3 regions of the Herbaspirillum sp. GCM10030257 genome follow, and region 2 is predicted to be linked to each of the others. Evidence: predicted binding sites of a transcription regulator. Region 2 holds the regulator's gene; each other region holds the start of a gene.
What was found. The regulator sigma-54, encoded in region 2, starts transcription at its own class of promoters, with help from an activator protein. The targets are predictions, from matches to a motif close to TGGCANGNAANCTGCTTT.
Positions count from the first base shown of each region.

Region 1: a site for sigma-54 is predicted at 2,329-2,346, ahead of glnA (type I glutamate--ammonia ligase). Genes of this name have one in related genera too.
Region 3: a site for sigma-54 is predicted at 1,128-1,145, ahead of ACFQUU_RS26025 (TorF family putative porin). Genes of this name have one in related genera too.

Region 1 covers NZ_JBHTDH010000003.1:249,278-256,679, reverse strand. Annotated here, with positions in the region: gene ACFQUU_RS05855 (hypothetical protein) at 1-23, shown strand, start outside; gene ACFQUU_RS05850 (TAXI family TRAP transporter solute-binding subunit) at 188-1,561, shown strand; gene ACFQUU_RS05845 (rhodanese-like domain-containing protein) at 1,588-2,040, opposite strand; gene glnA (type I glutamate--ammonia ligase) at 2,466-3,881, shown strand; gene ACFQUU_RS05835 (DUF4124 domain-containing protein) at 4,105-4,599, shown strand; gene glnL (nitrogen regulation protein NR(II)) at 4,670-5,743, shown strand; gene ntrC (nitrogen regulation protein NR(I)) at 5,796-7,358, shown strand.
Region 2 covers NZ_JBHTDH010000006.1:231,553-238,954, forward strand. Annotated here, with positions in the region: gene ACFQUU_RS11905 (hypothetical protein) at 1-310, shown strand, start outside; partial or broken gene aroKB (bifunctional shikimate kinase/3-dehydroquinate synthase AroKB) at 370-2,080, shown strand; gene ACFQUU_RS11915 (deoxyguanosinetriphosphate triphosphohydrolase) at 2,077-3,216, shown strand; gene ACFQUU_RS11920 (enoyl-CoA hydratase/isomerase family protein) at 3,277-4,365, opposite strand; gene hpf (ribosome hibernation-promoting factor, HPF/YfiA family) at 4,579-4,932, opposite strand; gene ACFQUU_RS11930 (RNA polymerase factor sigma-54) at 5,036-6,517, opposite strand; gene lptB (LPS export ABC transporter ATP-binding protein) at 6,535-7,275, opposite strand; gene lptA (lipopolysaccharide transport periplasmic protein LptA) at 7,277-7,402, opposite strand, start outside.
Region 3 covers NZ_JBHTDH010000035.1:16,400-23,801, forward strand. Annotated here, with positions in the region: partial or broken gene ACFQUU_RS26015 (magnesium chelatase domain-containing protein) at 348-542, opposite strand; gene ACFQUU_RS26020 (accessory factor UbiK family protein) at 722-964, opposite strand; gene ACFQUU_RS26025 (TorF family putative porin) at 1,198-1,977, shown strand; gene ACFQUU_RS26030 (P-II family nitrogen regulator) at 1,995-2,333, shown strand; gene ACFQUU_RS26035 (ammonium transporter) at 2,344-3,882, shown strand; gene gshA (glutamate--cysteine ligase) at 4,342-5,640, shown strand; gene gshB (glutathione synthase) at 5,640-6,575, shown strand; gene ACFQUU_RS26050 (PTS sugar transporter subunit IIA) at 6,789-7,196, shown strand.

The DNA of each region.
Region 1 (7,402 bases), on a different contig from region 2:
GGACTTCCGCTAACCTGCATTAAGCTTCACGCTTCGTCACAGCACCTTCGCTTTACAACATCCCGTAACATTCGATCAATTTCGGAGTGCTTTGTCGCTCCCGAATTGATCGGCACCGCATTTTCCATGCTTGCATAGTGTGATGTTTCTTGGCATGGTGTGGCCCATGATTTCATTCCGGTCGCGCATGCCAAAAATTCTCAAGTTCACCAGGTTTTCCCTGCGTGATTTCCTCGTCGCTGCCGGGCCGGCTGTCATAGCGATTCTGGCAACATGTCTGCTTGCTTACTGGCTTGTGGATCCGTCGCCGCCATCCGTGGTGACGCTCGCCACCGGGCAGGACAATAGCGCCTACCAGGCCTTGGGCAAAAAATATGCGGGTGCGCTGGCAAAACACGATATTCGCGTAATCCAGCAGGACTCCCTTGGATCTGAAGAAAACCTGCAGCGACTGAAAGATCCGGCGTCACGTGTCGATATCGCTTTCGTGCAGAGTGGTTCCACGGAGCAGGAAGACGCCGAACGTGTCGGTTTGGTTTCGCTGGGAAGCCTGTTCACGGAACCGGTCTGGCTGTTTCTGCGTGGTGACCGCGGTGGACGCAGCGTGACGCACCTGACCCAGTTGAAAGGTTTGAAAATCAACGTGGGCCCGGAGGGGACCGGCGTACCAAACCTGTTTCGCAAAATCTTGTCGGTCAATGGGGTGGAAGCAGGGGATCTGAAGCTGGGTGCGCTGGAAAATACACCAGCAACGGTGGAATTGCTCGCAGGCCGTATCGATGGCCTGGTGTTCAGCTCGGCGCCGGACGCACCGCTCATCCAGATGTTGCTACAAACTCCCGGGATCAGGCTCTTCGACTTCGCCCAGGCCGAAGCTTATACGCGGCGCTTTCCTTTTCTGTCGCATGTAGTGCTGCCACGCGGGATCGTCGACCTTGGCAAAGATCTTCCTCCCAAGGATTACCATTTGATCGCGCCGACCGCGACGCTGGTGGCGCGGTCGGACCTGCATCCCGCCATCATCGACCTGTTTGTTGAGGCTGCGACAACCATCCATGGAAATGCGGGCTGGTTCAACAGGAAGGATGAGTTTCCGACGGCAAGCTATACCGAAATTCCTGTCTCGCCGGCGGCGCAGAAGTTCTACAAGAACGGGCCGCCGTTGTTGCAGCGATATCTGCCGTTCTGGCTGGCCAATTTTTTTGAGCGCATGTGGGTGGTGGTCGTGGCGCTTGGTGCGTTGATCCTGCCGCTGTCGCGGATCATTCCGCCAATCTACGTATGGAAAGTGCGCTCTCGCGTCTATCGCTGGTACGGCCAGTTACGTGCGGTTGAACAAGCGATCGAAGAAGTGCCGCCCGAAAAACAGGCTGAAGTCTATCCCGCCCAGTTGCAAAGACTGAACGACATTGAGGAACGCGTCAATCGCATCTCCATTCCGTTGTCATTTGCCGATGAATTATATGGACTTCGCAGCCACATCAATTTCGTCCGTCGCCGGGTAGCGTCATTGATGCAGGCGGAGGCGCCAAACCTGCGGCAAGGCACCTCCGGGCATTGAGTCGATCTGCAGGCGATTTAATAACCTCAGGCACCGACCCAGGGCAGGCCGGCCTTGCACCAGCCTCCCACGGATTTTCGATGGCCGTCGGCATCCTTGTCGCCTTCAAAACCCTCCAGTATGTCAAAGCAATGGGGATAGCCGTTCTCGGTTGCCAGTTTGGCCGCGTGACGAGAACGGACACCAGAGCGGCACAAAAACAGCAAGATCTGATTCTTGTCAGCAGTCTGCGCCAGTTCATCCATGAAAGCCGGGTTTGGTACGCCGCCGGGATAAGTGCTCCACTGCACCGCGGCATGCTGGTCCTCAGGGATGGCCACACGACCAACCCAGTCGCGCTCCGCGTTGGTCCTGACGTCGACGAGTTTGACATTCGGGTTAGTCTGGAGAAGGGCGTAAGCCTCCGAGGGGGTAACAGCACCCGCATACGGAAGTTGATTTTCCTGCCCGCGTTCGCGAGCCTTGTCGAGTATGTCCATGATGGTTCGAATTTCGTTGGAGTGAATAAGCAATTTACCGCATGTTCAATTTGCTATTTTATCCCGGCGACGCATGAACTAGACTGACATCGCAATGCACAAAAACCGTGCGTATTTCTGGCCTGTCAGATGCTTTTGCACCAAGTTGGGGATTCGAGGCAAAAACGCACCGAAATGGGGATGGGTTTGCCTAGCCTAAATGCCAAGAAATATGTTTCAACGTCGCACTATTTCCGCTAATTTGCGTGCATCAGGACGGTGCGTGGCATTTGTGATTTCTCAAGTTGGTGGCATGGAATCTGCTATCATTCCGGCCTGAGTTTCGGTCGCACTTCGATGTGTACTGCGCTTGCAGCACGGCGGATACCATCGACTCAAAATTATCCGCATATCTAAGACACATTTTGCTCATTTAGGAGATTCGCATGGCACGTACGGCCGCAGAGGTCTTGAAGTTGGCGAAAGACAACGAAGTCAAATTCGTTGATTTTCGTTTTGCAGACACCCGAGGCAAGGAACAACACGTTACCGTTCCCATTTCGCAGTTCGGCATGGACAAATTCGACTCGGGCCACGCCTTCGATGGTTCCTCGATCGCCGGTTGGAAAGGCATTGAAGCTTCTGACATGCTGTTGATGCCGGATCCCAGTACCGCCAACATTGACCCGTTCATGGAAGAAACCACGCTGTTCATGCAGTGTGACGTTATCGAGCCGTCCGACGGCAAGGGTTACGACCGCGATCCACGTTCCATCGCCAAGCGTGCTGAAGCCTATCTCAAGTCCTCCGGCCTGGGCGATACCGCCTACTTCGGCCCGGAACCTGAATTTTTCATCTTCGACAGCGTTCGCTGGAAGATCGACATGTCCGGCTGCTTCGTGAAGATCGATTCCGAAGAAGCGTCGTGGACCACCGGCGACAAGCTCGAAGGCGGCAACACCGGCCACCGTCCGACCGTCAAGGGCGGCTACTTCCCGGTTCCGCCGGTCGACAGCTTCCAGGACATGCGTTCGGAAATGTCCCTGATCCTCGAAGCGATGGGCATTCCGGTTGAAGTTCACCACCACGAAGTCGCCGGCGCTGGCCAGAACGAATTGGGTACCAAGTTCTCGACACTGGTTGAGCGTGCCGACTGGACGCAGAACATGAAGTATGTGATCTGGAACGTTGCCCATACCTACGGCAAGACAGCGACCTTCATGCCGAAGCCGATCGTTGGTGACAACGGTTCCGGTATGCACGTGCACCAGTCCGTCTGGAAGGATGGCCAGAACCTGTTCGCAGGCGACGGCTACGCAGGCCTGTCCGACTTCGCACTGTATTACATTGGCGGCATCATCAAGCACGCCCGTGCACTGAACGCGATCACCAATCCGGGCACCAACTCGTACAAACGTCTGGTTCCTGGCTATGAAGCACCGGTCAAGCTCGCTTACTCGGCGCGTAACCGTTCGGCTTCGATCCGTATTCCGCACGTTGCCAATCCTAAGGGTCGCCGCGTCGAAGCGCGTTTCCCGGATCCTCTGATGAACCCGTATCTGGGCTTTGCTGCATTGCTGATGGCAGGTCTGGACGGCGTGCAGAACAAGATCCATCCGGGCGAAGCAGCTTCCAAAGACCTGTACCACCTGCCGCCGGAAGAAGACAAGCTGATCCCGACAGTGTGCTCGTCGCTCGACCAGGCGCTCGAGTACCTGGACAAGGACCGCGAGTTCCTGACCCGTGGCGGCGTGTTCAGCGACAGCATGATCGATGCGTATATCGAACTGAAGATGACGGAAGTCCAGCGCTTCCGCATGACCACGCACCCGATCGAGTTCGACATGTATTACTCGCTGTAAGACGCGCAGATAGATCGAGCTTGCAAGCTTGCGTGCCTGGCAACAAGTACGCAAGGTAGACTGATCGATCGTTCGACTGTTGCAGAAAGGGGAAGCTTCGGCTTCCCCTTTTTTGTCGTACGGAACTGTTGTGCTATAAGTCGTTCTGAGTTCGAATGTTTGTAAAGGGCCGCTACTTGTCCTAAACTTGTAAGCACCTTTACTGTTTCCACGCAGAAAGATTATGAAACAACAATTGATTGGACTGGCCTTAGTTGCAGCCGCTGCCGGACATGTCCATGCACAGAGCGAGGTATTTCTTTGTGTCGACGAGACTGGCAAGAAGGAATACAAAAATACTGGCACTACCAAGGGCTGCAAAAAGATTGATCTTCCCGGCATCACCATGATTCCCGCGCCACCAACAGCGCGCAAACCCGTTGTCCAGACCGCTGCGGCAAAGCCGTCGGCATCGCCGTCGGATTTCCCGAAAGTCGATGGCGACACGCAGAAAACCCGTGACAACGACCGCCGCCAGATCCTCGCAGATGAAATGAAGAGCGAGGAGCAGAAGCTTGCGAACCTGAAAAAGGAATTTAACAATGGCGAGCCGGAACGCCGTGGCGATGAGCGCAATTATGCGAAATACCAGGAACGCGTTGCGACCATGAAGGACGATATCAGCCGCAGCGAAAAGAATATCGAGGCACTAAAACGCGAGATTGGTAATCTAAAATAGCAATGCGCGCTTCAGGTATGACGCTTGCATAACAAGGGCCGCCTACGCGGCCCTTTACTTTTGGATGAATGTGAAAACAACGCGAAATCCCCTGGATGGACTGGATCTGCTTTCCTCGGCGGTCATCATCCTCGATCCGGAAAGCCGTATCACCTATGCCAATGCGGCGGCGGAAAACTTGTTCGAGAGCTCGGCCAGGGCTCTCGTGAGCCAGAAACTGGAAGATCTGTTTTTGAACGGAGACCACCTGTCCGAAATTTTCGAGGAAGCCGTACAGCATCGCTTTGCCGACAAGCGTCTTGACCTGACGCTGGAGCGGGCGGGGCGTGAATCGCTGCAGGTCCATGTGATCGTCACGGCGCTCGACAATCCTGACACGCCGGTGCTGATCGAACTACGGGAAAATGTCCAGCAACTCAAGCTCGACCGCGAAGAACGCCTGCTCGACCAGAGCCAGGCCAACAAAGAACTGATCCGCAACCTCGCGCATGAAATCAAGAACCCGCTCGGCGGTATCCGTGGCGCCGCGCAATTACTGGAATTTGAACTGCCCGAAAGACAGTTGAAGGAATTGCGCGAATACACCCAGGTCATCATCAAGGAAGCTGATCGCTTGCAGACATTAGTTGATCGTCTTCTTGCGCCGCATCGTCGTCCGCATATCGTCGGTGACGTCAACATCCATGAAGTCTGCGAGCGCGTGCGGAGCCTGATCGTCGCCGAATTCCCCAATGGTCTGACCATCAAGCGCGACTACGACCTGTCGGTGCCCGAATTCCGCGGCGACAAGGAGCAACTGATCCAGGCAGTGTTGAACATCGCGCACAACGCTGCGCAGGCACTGTCGTCCCGCATGAAAGACGGCGACGCGCAGATTACTTTGCAGACCCGGGTCGCACGCCAGGTGACGCTCGCGAAGATTCGTTACAGGCTGGCATTAGACTTGCATATTATCGACAACGGGCCGGGCATCCCACCCGACATCCAGGATCGCATCTTCTATCCCTTGGTATCGGGCCGGGAAGGCGGCAGTGGACTGGGCCTGACTCTCGCACAGACGTTCGTCCAGCAGCACATGGGCGTTATCGAATGCCAGAGCAAGCCGGGATGCACCGATTTCAGAATACTGATACCGCTGCCCTGAATAACGGGCCGGCTTTGATCAATGCCTTATGACGCGGGATACAAACGAAAATATGAAGCCAATCTGGATTGTCGACGACGACGAATCAATTCGCTGGGTACTCGAAAAGGCCCTTGCCCGCGAAAATCTCGCTACCAAAAGCTTTCCGAATGCACGTGAAGCGCTCGAAGCACTGCAGACCAGCGTGCCGCAGGTACTGGTGTCCGATATCCGCATGCCAGGTGAGTCCGGCCTCGAACTGCTGCAGGTGGTCAAGGCCAAGTATCCAGGCTTGCCGGTCATTGTGATCACGGCGTTTTCCGATCTCGACTCGGCCGTGGCGGCATTTCAGGGTGGTGCGTTCGAATATCTCGCCAAGCCTTTCGATATCGATAAGGCAGTTGAACTGATACGCCGCGCGCTGGAAGAAAGCCTGCGTGAGTCTGGCGTCGAACAGGTGTCGGCCGAGACACCCGAAATCCTCGGCCAGGCTCCCGCCATGCAGGACGTTTTCCGTGCGATCGGGCGCCTGTCGCAATCGAACGTGACGGTGCTGATCACCGGCGAATCCGGTACCGGCAAGGAACTGGTGGCGCGCGCATTGCACAAGCACAGTCCGCGTGCGACCCAGCCATACATCGCGCTGAACACGGCGGCGATTCCCAAGGACCTGCTTGAATCGGAATTGTTCGGCCACGAGCGCGGCGCGTTTACTGGCGCTCAAGCGACACGGCGCGGCCGATTCGAACAGGCAGAAAACGGTACGCTCTTCCTTGATGAAATCGGCGATATGCCCTTTGATTTACAGACGCGCCTGCTGCGCGTGCTGTCAGATGGTCATTTCTATCGCGTCGGCGGGCATCAGCCCTTGAAGGCAAACGTCCGCGTGATCGCGGCGACGCATCAGAACCTGGAACAGCGGGTGAAAGAAGGCCTGTTCCGCGAAGACTTGTACCACCGCCTGAACGTGATTCGGCTGCGTTTGCCCAGTCTGCGTGAGCGCCGCGAAGACATTCCGCTGCTGACCCGTCACTTCCTGGCGCAAAGCGCAAAGCAGCTCGGCGTCGAAGCCAAGCGCATGTCCGATGGCGCGATGCAATTTCTCGCCAGTCTCGATTTGCCGGGCAATGTGCGACAGCTGGAAAACCTGTGTAACTGGATTACCGTGATGGCGCCCGGGCAAACGGTCGAGGTCAAGGACCTGCCGCAGGAGTTGACCCATGGCCAGGACTATGTGCCGCCCCCTGTGAGTGTGAGCATGCCTGTCTCCGTCAGCATGCCAGTGCAGCCACCGCTCATGCCGACGTTGGCCGATGCGCCTGCAACCATGTCTTCCATGTCAGCGTCTTCCTCCTCGTCTCCGGCCCCGACGCCTGTCAACGGCCATGCGGCGGCCGTCAGCGACAAGGCTGGCTGGATCGCCTTGCTGGAGTCCGAAGCGGCTCACATGCTGGCGGCTGGCCAGCCTGAAGTGATGGATGCTTTGGGGCGCCAGTTCGAGTCGGCGCTGATCAAAACCGCACTCAAGCATACGCATGGCCGCAAGAACGACGCTGCTATCCGGCTGGGCATAGGGCGCAACACGATCACCCGCAAAATTCATGAACTTGGCATAGACGGAGCCAAGGACGACTGACCTCAACGGCGTCTGTGGGCGCCGCTCTCCTTTCGCCATTTCCC
Region 2 (7,402 bases):
CGATCCGCAAACGATCGTTGTGGAAATCGTGGATGAGAACGGCAACCCGATGCCTGAAGGAACTACCATCGCCGGTGCTGACGCCAAGAACGCCAGCCTGACCGCATTCCCGTCCACGGTCTCGCTGGGCATCGTTCCAATTGAATCCGCCACACGCGGAACCGTGCATAATGTCACCGTTACGCCGGCGGGTTGTGAGGTTGCGGGGACAAAGTCGAAGACTGGCTCAATCCTGATCAACGTACAGACCCCTCTTGGCGGATCGACCGCTGCATTCCTGATCAACCTCGGTACATTTGCCGGGAACTGATCAATGGCTGCCCGGGCCGGTCCGCACCGGCCCGGGTAAGCAATATTGCAAATGACTTAATGCCAAGAAACATTTTTTTAGTTGGGCTCATGGGGGCAGGCAAGACCACAGTCGGCCGCGCCCTGGCCAGACGACTCAACAAGCGGTTCATCGATTCGGACCATGAGATAGAGGCGCGTACCGGCGCCTCTATTCCTTTGATCTTCGAAATCGAGGGCGAGGCCAGTTTTCGCCATCGCGAGTCCGACGTCATCCGCGACCTCACGGCGCTCGAGGACATCGTCCTGGCGACCGGGGGCGGTGCCGTCCTGAAGCCGGAAAACCGCGAATACCTGAAGTCCCGCGGTACGGTGATCTACCTGCGTGCCAGCGTCAGCAGCATCTTGCAACGTACCAGCCACGACAAGAACCGTCCTTTGCTGCGGACCGCCGACCCCAAGGCGAAGATCGAGCAGCTGGCGCGCGAACGCGAGCCTTTGTACCTTGAGCTTGCGGACTTCGTAGTGGAAACCGGGCGTCCTAACGTACAATCTCTTGTACAAACGATCATTGCCCAGCTTGAGCTGGCCGAGAAGGCACAGTCGGTACAGCCGAACCAATCGACTGAGCCAACCGAGCCGACTCAATCGGGCGATGCACAGCCGGACTCACCCACTTAAGATTTTTGCCATGATGCAGCATGCTATGACGATTACCCTGGAAGTCGATCTGGGTGACCGCAGTTATCCGATCACTATCGGCCGTGACCTCCTTTCCGATATCGAGCTGGTCGGTCGCCATGCGGCCGGCAGGCGGGTTGCCATCGTCACCAACACCATCGTTGCGCCCTTGTACCTTGAGCGTGTGGTCAACTCGTTCAAAGCCGCCGGCAAACTGGTGACCACGGTCATCCTGCCGGATGGCGAGGAAGAGAAAAACTGGGCAAGCCTGATGAAGGTGTTTGATGTCCTGCTGGCCGAAAAATGCGATCGCAAGACCACGCTGGTAGCGTTGGGCGGCGGCGTGATCGGTGACCTGACCGGATTTGCCGCTGCATCGTACATGCGGGGTGTGCCGTTTATCCAGATTCCCACCACCTTGCTGTCGCAGGTGGATTCCTCGGTTGGCGGCAAAACCGGAATCAATCATCCGCTCGGTAAGAACATGATCGGCGCGTTCTACCAGCCACAGGCCGTCATCGCCGATACTGGCACGCTCAATACCTTGCCCGCCCGCGAATTGTCGGCCGGACTGGCAGAGGTGATCAAGCATGGCGCAATCATCGATCCGCCATTTTTCGACTGGATCGAAGCCAATATCGGCAGACTGGTGGAAAAAGACCCGACAGCACTGGCCTATGCCATCCAGCGCTCCTGTGAAATCAAGGCCGATGTGGTGCGCCAGGATGAGCGCGAAGGTGGCTTGCGCGCGATCCTCAATTTCGGCCATACCTTTGGCCATGCGATCGAATCCGGCCTCGGCTACGGCCAGTGGTTGCATGGCGAGGCGGTTGGCTGCGGGATGGTGATGGCTGCCGATTTGTCGCAGCGCCTCGGTTTCATCGATGGCGCCACCAGGGATCGGATTGCCGCGCTGGTGAAGGCAGCCGGGTTGCCAGTGACGGCACCTGACCTCGGCAAGGAGCGCTGGCTCGATCTGATGGAAGTCGACAAGAAAAACGAAGGCGGCCAGATCAAGTTCATTCTACTTAAGCCGATGGGCACGTCGGTCATCATGCCGGTGCCGCAAGATGCCCTGCTAGCCACGTTGCAGGCCTGTACCCAGCAATGAACTACGAAGCCCACCTCGCGCCTTATGCCGCACGATCTGAGGCATCGCGAGGGCGGCGCTTCAGTGAGCCAGCCCCTGCGTCGCGCACCGAATTCCAGCGCGATCGCGACCGCATCATTCATTCCACCGCATTCCGGCGACTGGAATACAAGACCCAGGTTTTCGTCAATCATGAAGGCGACCTGTTCCGCACCCGTCTTACGCACAGTATTGAAGTCGCGCAGATTGGGCGCTCCATCGCACGCAATCTGCGCCTGAACGAGGATCTGGTCGAAGCGATCTCATTGGCACATGATCTCGGGCATACGCCGTTCGGCCATGCCGGACAGGACGCGCTCAACGAGTGCATGCAAGCCTTTGGCGGGTTCGAACATAACTTGCAAAGCCTGCGGGTGGTGGATGAGCTGGAAGAGCATTACGGCGCCTTCAACGGCCTGAATCTGATGTTTGAAACCCGGGAGGGCGTGCTCAAGCATTGTTCATTGTCCAATGCCCGCAAGCTGGGCGAAATCGGCCAGCGTTTCATCGACAAGAAGCAACCGACACTGGAAGCGCAACTGGCCAATCTCGCGGATGAGATCGCGTATAACAATCATGACATTGACGATGGCTTGCGATCAGGCCTGCTGACTACCGCGCAATTGGATGACGTGGATTTTTATGCGCGGCATCGGCGCGAGGTCGAGTCCGCTTATCCGGGAATTACCGGTCGCCGCGCGATTCATGAAACGATACGGCGGATGATCAATGCGCTTATCGTGGATCTGACCGTGGCATCGCAGGCACGTATCGATCAAACTGGCGTGCGGACGGTCGAGGATGTGCGCAGTGCGTCAGCAATGATTACCTTTTCGGACACGATGAACCAGGAAGCTGTGGACCTCAAGCGCTTCCTGCGGTCCAACCTGTATCACCATTACCAGGTCAATCGGATGACCAGCAAGGCGCGACGCATCGTGCGCGAATTATTCAATGCCTTCATGGAAGAGCCGCGCCTGCTGCCGCCGGACTATCAGGTGATGGAACCGGGCAGGGAACAGGCGCAGGCGCGCAAGGTGGCGGACTATATTGCCGGCATGACCGATCGCTATGCGATGCGGGAGCACCGGCGACTGTTTACGGTTGGTGAAATCTGAGCCATTGAGGTGTTACCACTGCAGTCCCGGTCGGATCGCCGTGAAAAGACGTAGGTCAGTTCAGGACAAATCCCGTAAAGGGTGCGCATGTGCGGGCCATGCCGGTTCGAAGAAGCGTTCCACCATGCTGTCTGACACTTCCTCGATCGAAGCGGGATGCCACTTTGGCGCGTTGTCCTTATCGATCACGACCGATCGGATTCCTTCGAGGACTTCGCCATTTTCAAAACTGCGCCGCACCATCGTGCGTTCCATGCGCAGGCAATCGGCGACGCTCATGTTAACACCACGCCGCAACTGCGACAGCGTCACGCACATCATCAACGGCGAACGTTTCTGCACGACGGCCAGCGTCTTCTGCGCAAACTCGTTGTTATCACCTGCAAGCGATGCGGCAATTGCGCTTACACGATCATGAGCAAAATGCCGGTCAATCGCCGCCCGTTGTGCCGCGAGTCGGCTCGACGAAGATGCGGCCTGCGCCTTGAATGGCGCCGCGAATTCCGCGACAGCGTCGCGCACATCCGACGAGGTCGACGCCAGCATGGCGAGCAGCGCAGGCAACTCGGTGGATGGTACAAACACATCGGCCAGTTCCGCATACAAGGCATCCGCAGCGCCGATGATTTCGCCGGTTACGCCGAGATAGGTTCCCAGCTGCCCCGGTACGCGTGACAGGAAATAACCGCCGCCGACATCCGGAAACAAGCCGATATTCACTTCCGGCATCGCCATCTTCGTGCGTTCGGTGACAATACGTATCCGGTTCGATTCACCGCCTTGCGCGACACCCATGCCACCACCCATGACGATGCCATCCATCAGTGCAATATACGGCTTGGGGTAAAAGTGGATGAGGTGGTTAAGCGCGTATTCCTCGGTAAAAAAGTCTTCCAGCAATGCGCTTCCGCGCAGCGGTGTCGTGCTGCCCGCTTCATGGAAAAAACGGATATCGCCACCGGCACAAAACGCCCTGTCGCTGCTGCTGTGAATCAGCACGGCGCGCACATTGGCGTCATTGCGCCAGGCGAGCAACGCCGTCGTGATGGCGCGCACCATGTCGAGAGAAAGGGAGTTCAGCGCCTTGGGGCGGTCCAATGTGATGATGCCGATATGGTTGGTAATGGTGGTGCGGACAAATTCAGTCATGGGAATGAAAGCGGAGAGCCGTGAATGGAAACGTTTTATTTTATCGACTATGCGGGGAGGCCGTCAGTCGCTGCGCCGACAGTCGATTCAGCAGCATGCGGAAAAAGACGCGACTTCATGTTGCCCGGCGGGTTGGGATTGGTATAAAGCTGCAGAAACCAAAAAGGGCGCCTCTGGCGCCCTTCATTGCGTTTCCGGATTATCCGGCGTGGATCAACTCTCTTCAGTGGTTGATGTTTCCGGCATGCGTTTTATCGCTTCACACTGATGATCCTGTATTTTTGCCTTGTATTTGAGTACCTGGCGGTCGAGCTTGTCGATCAGCGTATCAATTGCCGCGTACAGGTCGTGGGCAAAACTTTCCACATGTATGACGTTACCTCTCAAGCGCAGATTGACTTCGGCACGTTGCCGCTTATCTTTTTCAGAGGGCTTTTCAACCCCGAGGATGACTGCAATATCAATGACATGATCGAAATGTCGAATAATCCTGTCCAGTTTGTTTTGGACGTATTCGCGAATGGCAGGTGTCAATTCCAGATGATGTCCACTGATTATGAGGTTCATACAGCGCTCCTATGGCTGGCGTCGCTGGAGGTTCGCAAACGTGCCCCGAAAAGCGTAGGTGGGTGGGCTACGCTGGAACACAGCAACATCACTACAACAAAAACTACAGGGATTTGCGCAGATTGACTGGAGGGATTTTCAGGGCTTCGCGATATTTTGCGACCGTACGTCGTGCTACAACCATGCCCTGTTCCCCCAACATATCTGCAATTTTGCTGTCAGAAAATGGATTCTTGGGGTCTTCTGCTCCTATCAATTGTTTGATGAGGGCGCGGATCGCGGTCGAAGAAGCTTCTCCCCCTGCTTCTGTCGCGACATGGCTACCGAAGAAGTACTTCAACTCAAACATGCCGTGGGGGGTCAGCATGTACTTTTGAGTTGTTACCCGAGAGATAGTGCTCTCGTGTAAACCTAGTGTATCAGCTATTTCACGCAAGACAAGGGGGCGCATGGCGACCGCACCATGCGAGAAAAAGTTCCGCTGGCGGTCAACAATTGCCTGTGCAACACGCAGGATGGTATCGAAGCGCTGCCGCATATTCTTGATCAGCCACTTGGCTTCCTGCAGTTGTGACGAAAGTGATCCCTCACCCTTGTTCTGCTTGAGGATGTTGGCATACAAGGCGTTGACGCGCAGCCGGGGCATCACATCGTGGTTGAGCATGACTTGCCAGCCGTTTTTTGTTTTTTTCACGATCACGTCGGGGACGACATAATCGGAGGCATCCGACGCGTACAGTGCACCGGGATGCGGATTGCATTGCTTGATCACGTACTGCGCTTCGCGCAAGTCTTCGTCGTCGCAATCGAGCGCCTTCTTCAGTTTGTTGAAGTCTCGCTGAGCAAACAAGGGCAGGTAGTTTTCGACGATTTCCAGTGCGCGGCGACGTGTCACCATCGGTACCTTGGGAAAACGGCGGATCTGGATCGACAGGCATTCCGATGCATTGCGCGCACCGACGCCGGCCGGCTCGAAACTCTGCAGCATCTTGAGCGCCACATTGAGGTCATCGAGATCGATCTCGAGTTCCGCCGGCAGCCGAGCATGGATTTCTTCCAGTGACTCGTCGAGATAGCCATTGTCGTTGAGGGCATCGATGATCAGCTCGACCAGGGCACGATCACGCGGTTCGCGCACGGTCAGGCGCATCTGCTCCAGCAGGTGTTCGCGCAGGGTGGTCTCGTGGGCTTCCAGCTGCGGTCGGGCGTCGTCATCTTCCGGAGCCTTGGAAGTGCGTGCAACGTCGTCGAAGCTCCAGTCGTTGTCCGACGCATTGGAATTTTCGCCTGATTCCCCGCCTTCAAAGCTGCCTTCTGGTTCATCACGACTGGGCGTCGAAGCATCAGCCGCGGGCGCTTCGGAACTGCTGGCCGATGGCGGCGCACTGATGGCGCCATCGGCCAGCAGCCGTACCGAATGGTCGAGCGGATCGTCAACACGCTCCAGCATCGGATTGTCGGAAAGGATTTGTTCCAGCTCCTGATGCAGCTCGAGCGTCGACAGCTGCAACAAGCGGATCGATTGTTGCAGCTGCGGTGTCAGCGCGAGATGTTGCGATACGCGAAGTTGGAGAGTCTGTTTCATGCCTGTCTGTTTCTTCCCTACATCCGGAAGTGTTCGCCGAGATACACGCGGCGCACGGATTCGTTGGCAATAATGTCGTCTGGACGTCCGCTTGCGAGGACCGAGCCTTGATTAATAATATAAGCCCGATCGCAAATGCCCAGCGTTTCCCGTACGTTGTGGTCGGTGATCAGCACACCGATGCCACGTTCCTTCAAAAAGCGCACAATGCGCTGAATTTCAATCACCGCGATCGGATCGACGCCGGCGAACGGTTCATCCAGCAGCACGAAGCGCGGATTGGTTGCCAGCGCCCGTGCAATCTCGACGCGTCGCCGCTCGCCACCCGACAGCGACAAAGCCTGGTTTTCGCGCAGTCGTTCGATCTGCAGGTCCGACAACAGTCTGCCGAGGCGCTTGTCGATCTCGGCCTTCGGCAAGGGTTTGTCGTCGACCCGCTGCAATTCCAGCACGGCGCGGATATTGTCTTCTACCGTCAGCTTGCGAAATACCGATGCCTCCTGCGGCAGGTAGGACAAGCCCAGCGTCGCGCGCCGGTGAATCGGCATGCGCGAGATGGCGACGCCGTCCAGGTCGATCTCGCCTGCATCCGACGGCACCAGTCCCACGATCATGTAAAACGAAGTGGTCTTGCCGGCACCGTTCGGCCCCAGCAGGCCGACCACTTCGCCGCTTTCCACCTGCAGCGATACATCATGCACCACCTGACGGGTGCCATAACTCTTTTGCAAGCCGCGGACGACCAATGTGCTTGCCATGCTACTTATCCTTCGATTCCGTGCGCGGCTGTATCACCGCTTTGATCCGTCCGCCACCGGGCTTGGTTTCCCCGGTCGGCGTGTTGTTGACCGTAAAGAATTCCGCGCGGCTGTCATAGGAAATAAA
Region 3 (7,402 bases), on a different contig from region 2:
AGTTTACCTTCATCCAATGTCGAAATCTCAAGACTGCGAGCAGCTAGCATTCATCATAGCCATGCCAGTTCACTCACACGTGCCAAAAGCTTACAGGAAAAGAGCGCCTGGACGACAGCCAGATCTCTTGGCCAGCGCAACTGCGTGAAACCGCCTAGAACTGCCGAGCTGACGCTTGAAGCGGCCACCTCAAGTTAGGTAAAAGAATTACATAGAACATTTTTAGTCTTTTTAGGCGGCAGATTCTGCCCTCCGGGCCGGCTCGAGGCCAAACCGAAAGTTGTAAAACTTCCGGCGTGGTGTGCGCTACCTAGTTCATTTTGTGGGAAATGCGGTTGACAACATTTGATGCGTCGGGCGGGGAATTCAAAACGGGCGTTTTGCAGCGCGGCGCGAACCCTGTCCTTGGATTCCTTCACTTCGGTGTCGGGCAAACCGACAATGGTGAAAGAGGGCAGGCCATTGGCCAGATGGACTTCGACGGTCACTTCGGGAGCCTGCATGCCCGACAGGGCGCGGCTCTTCAATACAGCTAAGCTCATTGAACCTCATGTTGTTGTTGTTTGCATGCCGCGCGATAGGCGTGAGCGGCCAATGGCATAGGCACAGGTATTGGCATGCCTGCGACGTGCGCAATGCATGGGCAATGCATGCCACTACACGTGAGGCGATTGGGGCTTGCAGTTTTCGCTTATGGCTTGCCGGAGTGGCAAGCGCAGGGTCAAGGCTTTTTCAGCTGTGCTTCGAGTTCGGTCACGCGGGCTTCCAGCGCTTCGAGTTTGGCACGGGTCTTGGCCAGTACCTGCGCCTGGATATCGAATTCCTCGCGCGTCACCAGGTCCAGCTTGGAAAAGCCCTGGCTCATCATCGCCTTCACGTTTTTCTCGACATCCTTCATCGGTGAGTTTTCGATCGCCTGATTGATCTTGTTTTGCAGGTCATTAAAAAAATCATTCTTGTTCATCATCAATCCTTGCTTAAGAAAGGCGCACCTCATTGGTGCGATATGGCGACTGCTGCTTCAACGTGGTGCGCCTTGGTGGCGCGGGCTTCCAACCGCAGTGCGTTTAGTTGCCGACAGTCCAAAAAATAGAAATTCTGATAACGCAATTGTGGCACGAAAACGGTGGCATGAGTCCTGCTAAGTAGTTGGATAAATGCAATGCCACGTATTTTCACCGACAAAAAGGGAATGACATGAAAAAAATAATTCTTGCTGCCGCCATCTGCGCCACTTTTTCTGGTTCCGCTTCGGCACAGCAGGCTGCGGTCACTGAAACACCGGAACATAGCTTTACAGGTAACTTGACCCTGGCCAGCGACTATCGTTTCCGTGGCATCTCCCAGACCTTCGGAAAGCCGACAATCCAGGGCGGTTTTGATTATGCGCACAGCAGCGGCTTTTACGTCGGTAACTGGAACTCGAACGTCAGCGGCGTTCAGTACCCCGGCGGCGCCAGCCTCGAAATGGACTTTTACGCCGGTTACAAGTTTACGCCGGTGGAAGACCTTACTGCCGACGTCGGCCTTCTGTACTACTACTACCCAGGTGCGACCATCGGCACCACCGGCGAAAAATTCGACAACACGGAGATCTATATCGGCGCGACTTACAAGTGGTTCTCCGCCAAGTACAGCCATGGCGTGAGCGACTTCTTCGGCCTCAACAGCACGACGGCGTTCGCACCGCGCGGCGGCTCCAAGGGATCTGGTTACCTCGACCTGGCAGCCAACTTCGAGATCGCTGAAAAGACTACTTTGACCTTCCACGTCGGTCACCAGAAGGTTCGTCGCTATGGTGAGTTCGATTACACCGATTACAAGGTCGGCGTCGCACGCGATTTCGGCTTTGCGACATTGGGCCTGGCAGTGGTCGGCACCAATGCGGATGAAGCCTTTTACACCGCGACCAACGGTACCAAGTCACGCGACCTGGGCAAGACAACGGCTGTATTGTCGCTTTCCAAAACGTTCTAATCCCCCAGGAGGTTTCCATGAAACTCATCACTGCGATCATCAAACCGTTCAAACTGGACGAAGTACGCGAGTCCCTGTCGGCAATCGGTGTGCAGGGCATCACCGTCACCGAGGTCAAGGGTTTCGGTCGCCAGAAGGGCCACACCGAGCTCTACCGAGGCGCCGAATATGTCGTCGATTTCCTGCCCAAGACCAAAATTGAAGCCGCAGTCGACGACGCCATCGTTGAGCGCGCCATCGAAGCCATCGAAGGCGCGGCACGCACCGGCAAAATTGGCGACGGCAAGATTTTCGTTTACGACCTGCAGCAAGTCGTCCGTATCCGTACCGGTGAGACCGGCCAAGAAGCCCTCTAAGGAGACCCAGATGAAAAAATTATTGGCAAGCTTCCTCGCGACCAGCACGCTGCTGTTCGCAGTCGGCTTTGCGCAGCCGGCGATGGCCGCAGATGAACCTGCGGCCAAATCCGAAGCCATCGTGGTAGCGCAAGCCGCTGCTCCCGCTGCTGAACCCGCAGCGCCCGCAGCCGCACCAGCTGCTGCAGCCACTCCTGCCGCACCCGCGGCAGCGGCCGACGCAGCTGCGCCGGCACCGGTTCCCAACAAAGGCGACACTGCCTGGATGATGATCGCCACGGTCCTCGTGATCCTGATGACCATTCCCGGCCTGGCACTGTTCTATGGCGGACTGGTTCGCACCAAGAACATGCTGTCGATCCTGATGCAGGTCTTTGTGATCTTCTCGCTGGTCGTGGTGTTGTGGTGCATCTACGGCTACTCGCTCGCGTTCACGGAAGGCGGAAGCTTCATCGGCTCTTTCGACCGCTTGTTCCTGAAGGGCATTACACCTGAATCGGTGGCCGCCACCTTCAGCAAGGGTGTGGTGATTCCAGAGTTCGTGTTCGTGGCGTTCCAGGCAACCTTCGCAGCCATTACTTGCGGCCTGATCGTCGGCGCCTTCGCCGAGCGCATCAAGTTTTCCGCTGTACTGCTGTTCGTCGTGCTGTGGTTCACTTTCTCGTACCTGCCAGTGGCGCACATGGTCTGGTTCTGGCCTGGTCCGGATGCCTACACCGATGCGGCTGCAGCGGAAAAGGCGACTGCCGCCGCCGGCTGGCTGTTCCAGAAGGGCGCGCTCGACTTCGCAGGCGGTACCGTGGTTCACATCAACGCTGCGATCGCCGGCCTGGTGGGCGCTTACGTGATTGGCAAGCGTGTCGGCTACGGCAAGGAGTCGATGGCGCCGCACTCTCTGACACTGACCATGGTTGGCGCATCGCTGCTGTGGGCTGGCTGGTTCGGTTTCAACGCCGGCTCGGCACTCGAAGCAGGCGGTACCGCTGCCCTGGCTTTCGTCAATACACTGCTGGCGACCGCGGCAGCAACGCTGTCCTGGAGCTTTGGCGAATGGATGGGTAAAGGCAAGCCATCAATGCTGGGTGCCGCATCCGGTGCTGTCGCTGGCCTGGTGGCAATCACCCCGGCGGCCGGTTTCGTCGGCGTGATGGGTGGCCTGGTGATCGGCCTGCTGGCTGGCATCATCTGCCTGTGGGGCGTCAATGGCCTCAAGCGCATGCTGGGTGCCGATGACTCCCTCGACGTGTTTGGCGTGCATGGCGTCGGCGGTATCCTCGGCGCACTGCTGACCGGCGTGTTCGCGGCGCCCTCCCTCGGTGGCGCTGGCATCTATGACTATGTTGCCAACAAAGTTGCGGACGACTACTCGATCGCAGGTCAGGTGTGGATCCAGTTCCAGGGCGTCCTGACGACAGTGATCTGGTCCGGCGTGGTGGCATTCATCGCCTACAAGCTGGTTGACCTGATCGTCGGTCTGCGCGTGCCGGAAGAAGAAGAGCGCGAAGGTCTTGATATCTCCAGCCACGGCGAGTCGGCTTATCACTCCTGATCGCCAGCCGGCCTAGCAGCAAAGTATTTCCCGCCTGTGCAAGCAGGCCTTGAAAGCGCCTCCACGGAGGCGCTTTTTTTGTGATCAACATGCACTTTGACAAGCATTTTGTTGCGGTAAAGACACGAACTTTGACCGGCAAGTCGTCCGTAAATCCTCCCACCCGATTACAAATTTCGGCATCCGTGGCCGAATTGGCACTTTCCATGCCCCGTCCGACGCAAAACAAGGATTACCATTAGAATCGTTATCGCTCCGATGTTGCAAGACCCATAGCCGTTGAAAAGCGCTTATCCGCCCCGACATGAAGGCGGTAGCGTCGGGAACTGCAACGCCGAGGAGAGCCTGTCCGGAAATCGGCTCCGGATTTGCCCCGACCGCCACGCATACACGCCTCGCGCGGCGCGTGCAGCTGATTCAGCCGGTTTGCAAGCGCTTTACCTATTTGGAAGGTTTTATATGGTTCCGCATCTCGTCACGGCCCTGAACGGCCCGCTTCTCGACCTCGAAAAAAAGATTCTTGCCGCCACGCCGGCAATCGAACGCTGGTTCCGTCTCGAGTGGCAGGAACATACGCCGCCGTTCTATTGTTCGGTTGACCTGCGCAACGCCGGCTTCAAGCTGGCTCCGGTCGATACCAACCTGTTCCCCGGCGGTTTCAACAACCTGTCCCCGGAAATGCTGCCGCTGGCAGTCCAGGCCGCAATGGCCGCGATCGAGAAATACTGTCCGGATGCCAAGAACCTGTTGCTGATTCCTGAACGCCACACCCGCAACACCTTCTATCTGCAAAACGTCGCTCGCCTGATCCAGATTTTCCGCCAGACCGGTCTCAATGTGCGTCTCGGCTCGCTGTCCGACGACGTGAAGGAGCCCACCAATATCGACCTGCCCGACGGCAGCACCCTCACCCTGGAGCCGCTGGAGCGCTCGGCCAATGGCCGCCGCCTGGGTCTGAAGAACTTCGATCCCTGTACCATCCTGCTCAACAACGACCTGTCGTCCGGCATTCCGTCCGTGCTTGAAGGTCTGCATGAGCAAAGTCTCTTGCCGCCGTTGCACGCCGGCTGGGCGGTGCGCCGCAAGACCAATCACTTTGCCGCGTATGACGAAGTGGTCAAGAAATTTGCCAAGCTGATCGATGTCGACGGCTGGATGCTGAATCCGTATTTTGCGCGCTGCGGCGAAATCAATTTCCAGGAACGCACCGGTGAGGAATGCCTGGCGACCAACGTTGACATGCTGCTGACCAAGATCCGCAAGAAGTACAAGGAATACGGCATCAAGGAAACGCCTTTCGTGATCGTCAAGGCCGATGCGGGCACCTATGGCATGGGCATCATGACCGTCAAGGATGCAAGCGAGGTCAAGGATCTCAATCGCAAACAGCGCAACAAGATGTCGGTGGTCAAGGAAGGACTCGAAGTCTCCGACGTGATCATCCAGGAAGGCGTGCACACCTTCGAGCACATCAACGATGCGGTGGCCGAACCGGTGGTGTACATGATTGACCGTTACGTGGTCGGCGGCTTCTATCGGGTGCATGCCGAGCGCGGTGTCGATGAAAACCTCAACTCGCCAGGCGCACATTTCGTGCCGCTCGCATTCGCGCAGCAGCATGCATTGCCAGACTTACAGGCCAAGCCGGGTACCGCGCCACCGAACCGCTTCTATATGTACGGTGTCGTGGCGCGCATGGCCTTGCTGGCGGCTTCTCTCGAGCTTGAAAAAACCGACCCGAACCCGGAAGTCTACTGATGAAATTTGCCTTTCTCGCGGACCCGCTCGATCACTTCAAGATTTACAAGGACACCACCTATGCCATGATGGCCGAGGCGGCCCGGCGCGGTCACGCCATCTATGCGTTTCAGCAGAAGGACATGGCCCTGGAAGGGGGCAAGGTGAGCGCCAACGTCGCGCGCATCACCCTGACAGGTGACCCGGATGACTGGTATCGCGCCGATGCACCGGAAGCGGTGGAACTCAATGCGTTCGACGCCATCGTGGTGCGCAAGGACCCGCCGTTCAACATGGAATACGTGTACCTGACTTATCTGCTCGAAATCGCGGAAAAGCAGGGCGCGCGCGTATGCAACCGGCCCGAGGCGATCCGCAGCCACAATGAAAAGCTGGCGATCGCGCAGTTTTCGCAGTTCACCTCGCCGACGCTGGTGACCAGCGATGCCGCCCGACTTCGCGCCTTCCATGAAGAACACAAGGATGTGATTCTCAAGCCGCTCGATGGCATGGGCGGCGCGGGGATTTTCAGGGTGCGCGAAGATGGCATGAACCTCGGCTCCATCATTGAAACGCTGACCGGCAATGGTGCTCACAGCATCATGGCGCAGCGCTTCATTCCGGAGATCGTCAAGGGCGACAAGCGTGTGCTGCTGATCGGCGGCGAGGTCGTGCCGTTCTGCCTGGCGCGGATACCGCAAGGTAGCGAAGTGCGTGGCAATCTCGCTGCGGGCGGCTTAGGCGTTGCGCAGCCAATTTCGGATCGCGACCGGGAAATCGGCGAAGCCCTTGCGCCAGTTCTGGCTGGTCGAGGCTTATTGCTGGTAGGATTAGACATCATTGGGCATTGCCTGACGGAAGTGAATGTGACCAGTCCGACCTGTTTTCAGGAAATCAAGCAGCAAACCGGTTTCGATGTAGCCGGGATGTTTGTCGATGCCCTGGAAAAGCAGTAGCAGACCAGGGGGCCGTGAAGGCGGCGTGGAAGAAATGATTTGCTGCCAGTTGCAATCAAATCGTCATCCGCATACAGCAACATACGTCGCAAATACGTCGCAACTATCGAAAAACAATCAACAGGTGCCGAAGCACCGCTAACGGAGAGACCGACATCGCGGGAGACGCGGAAGTCGCCGGACAACACGGCAGTCGGTCTATAAAGAGCAATCATGATTGGCATTCTTCTACTTACGCATGCACCTCTGGGCAACGCCTTCATTGAGGCGGCAACCCATGTATTTCGCGCGCGTCCCGACAGGATGGAGGCGATCGATGTGCGTGCCGACCAGGACACTGCCGAAGTCAACCGGGTGGCGCAGGAAGCAATCAATCGCCTAGACGACGGCTCCGGTGTGCTGGTGATTACCGATGTGATGGGCGGTACGCCTTCCAATTGCACGCTGCGGCTGTGCAGCCCCGGGCATGTGGAAGTGATCGCCGGCATCAGCCTGCCGATGCTGCTGCGTGCGCTCACCTATCGCAACGATACCATCGACGTTGTTGTCGAAATGGCGCTGGCCGGCGGACAGAGCGGCGCGGTCAGGGTCGACAACCGGGTCCGGCTTTCACCAAACTAGAGCGGGTTTCATATTGGTGTGCGGAGAAGCGGGTCGATTTGGCGTGCAGGGCAAGGCGCGCGGAGCGCCGTGTGGCGGGCCACACAAGCGACAAGCAACGCCGCCCGGCGCGTCAAGGCGGCCCGAGGCGACAGTACAATAATATGAAACCCGCTCTAAGCAGCAGCAAATGCAGTAGGAATACAAGTAGGCATTGAAGTACAAGG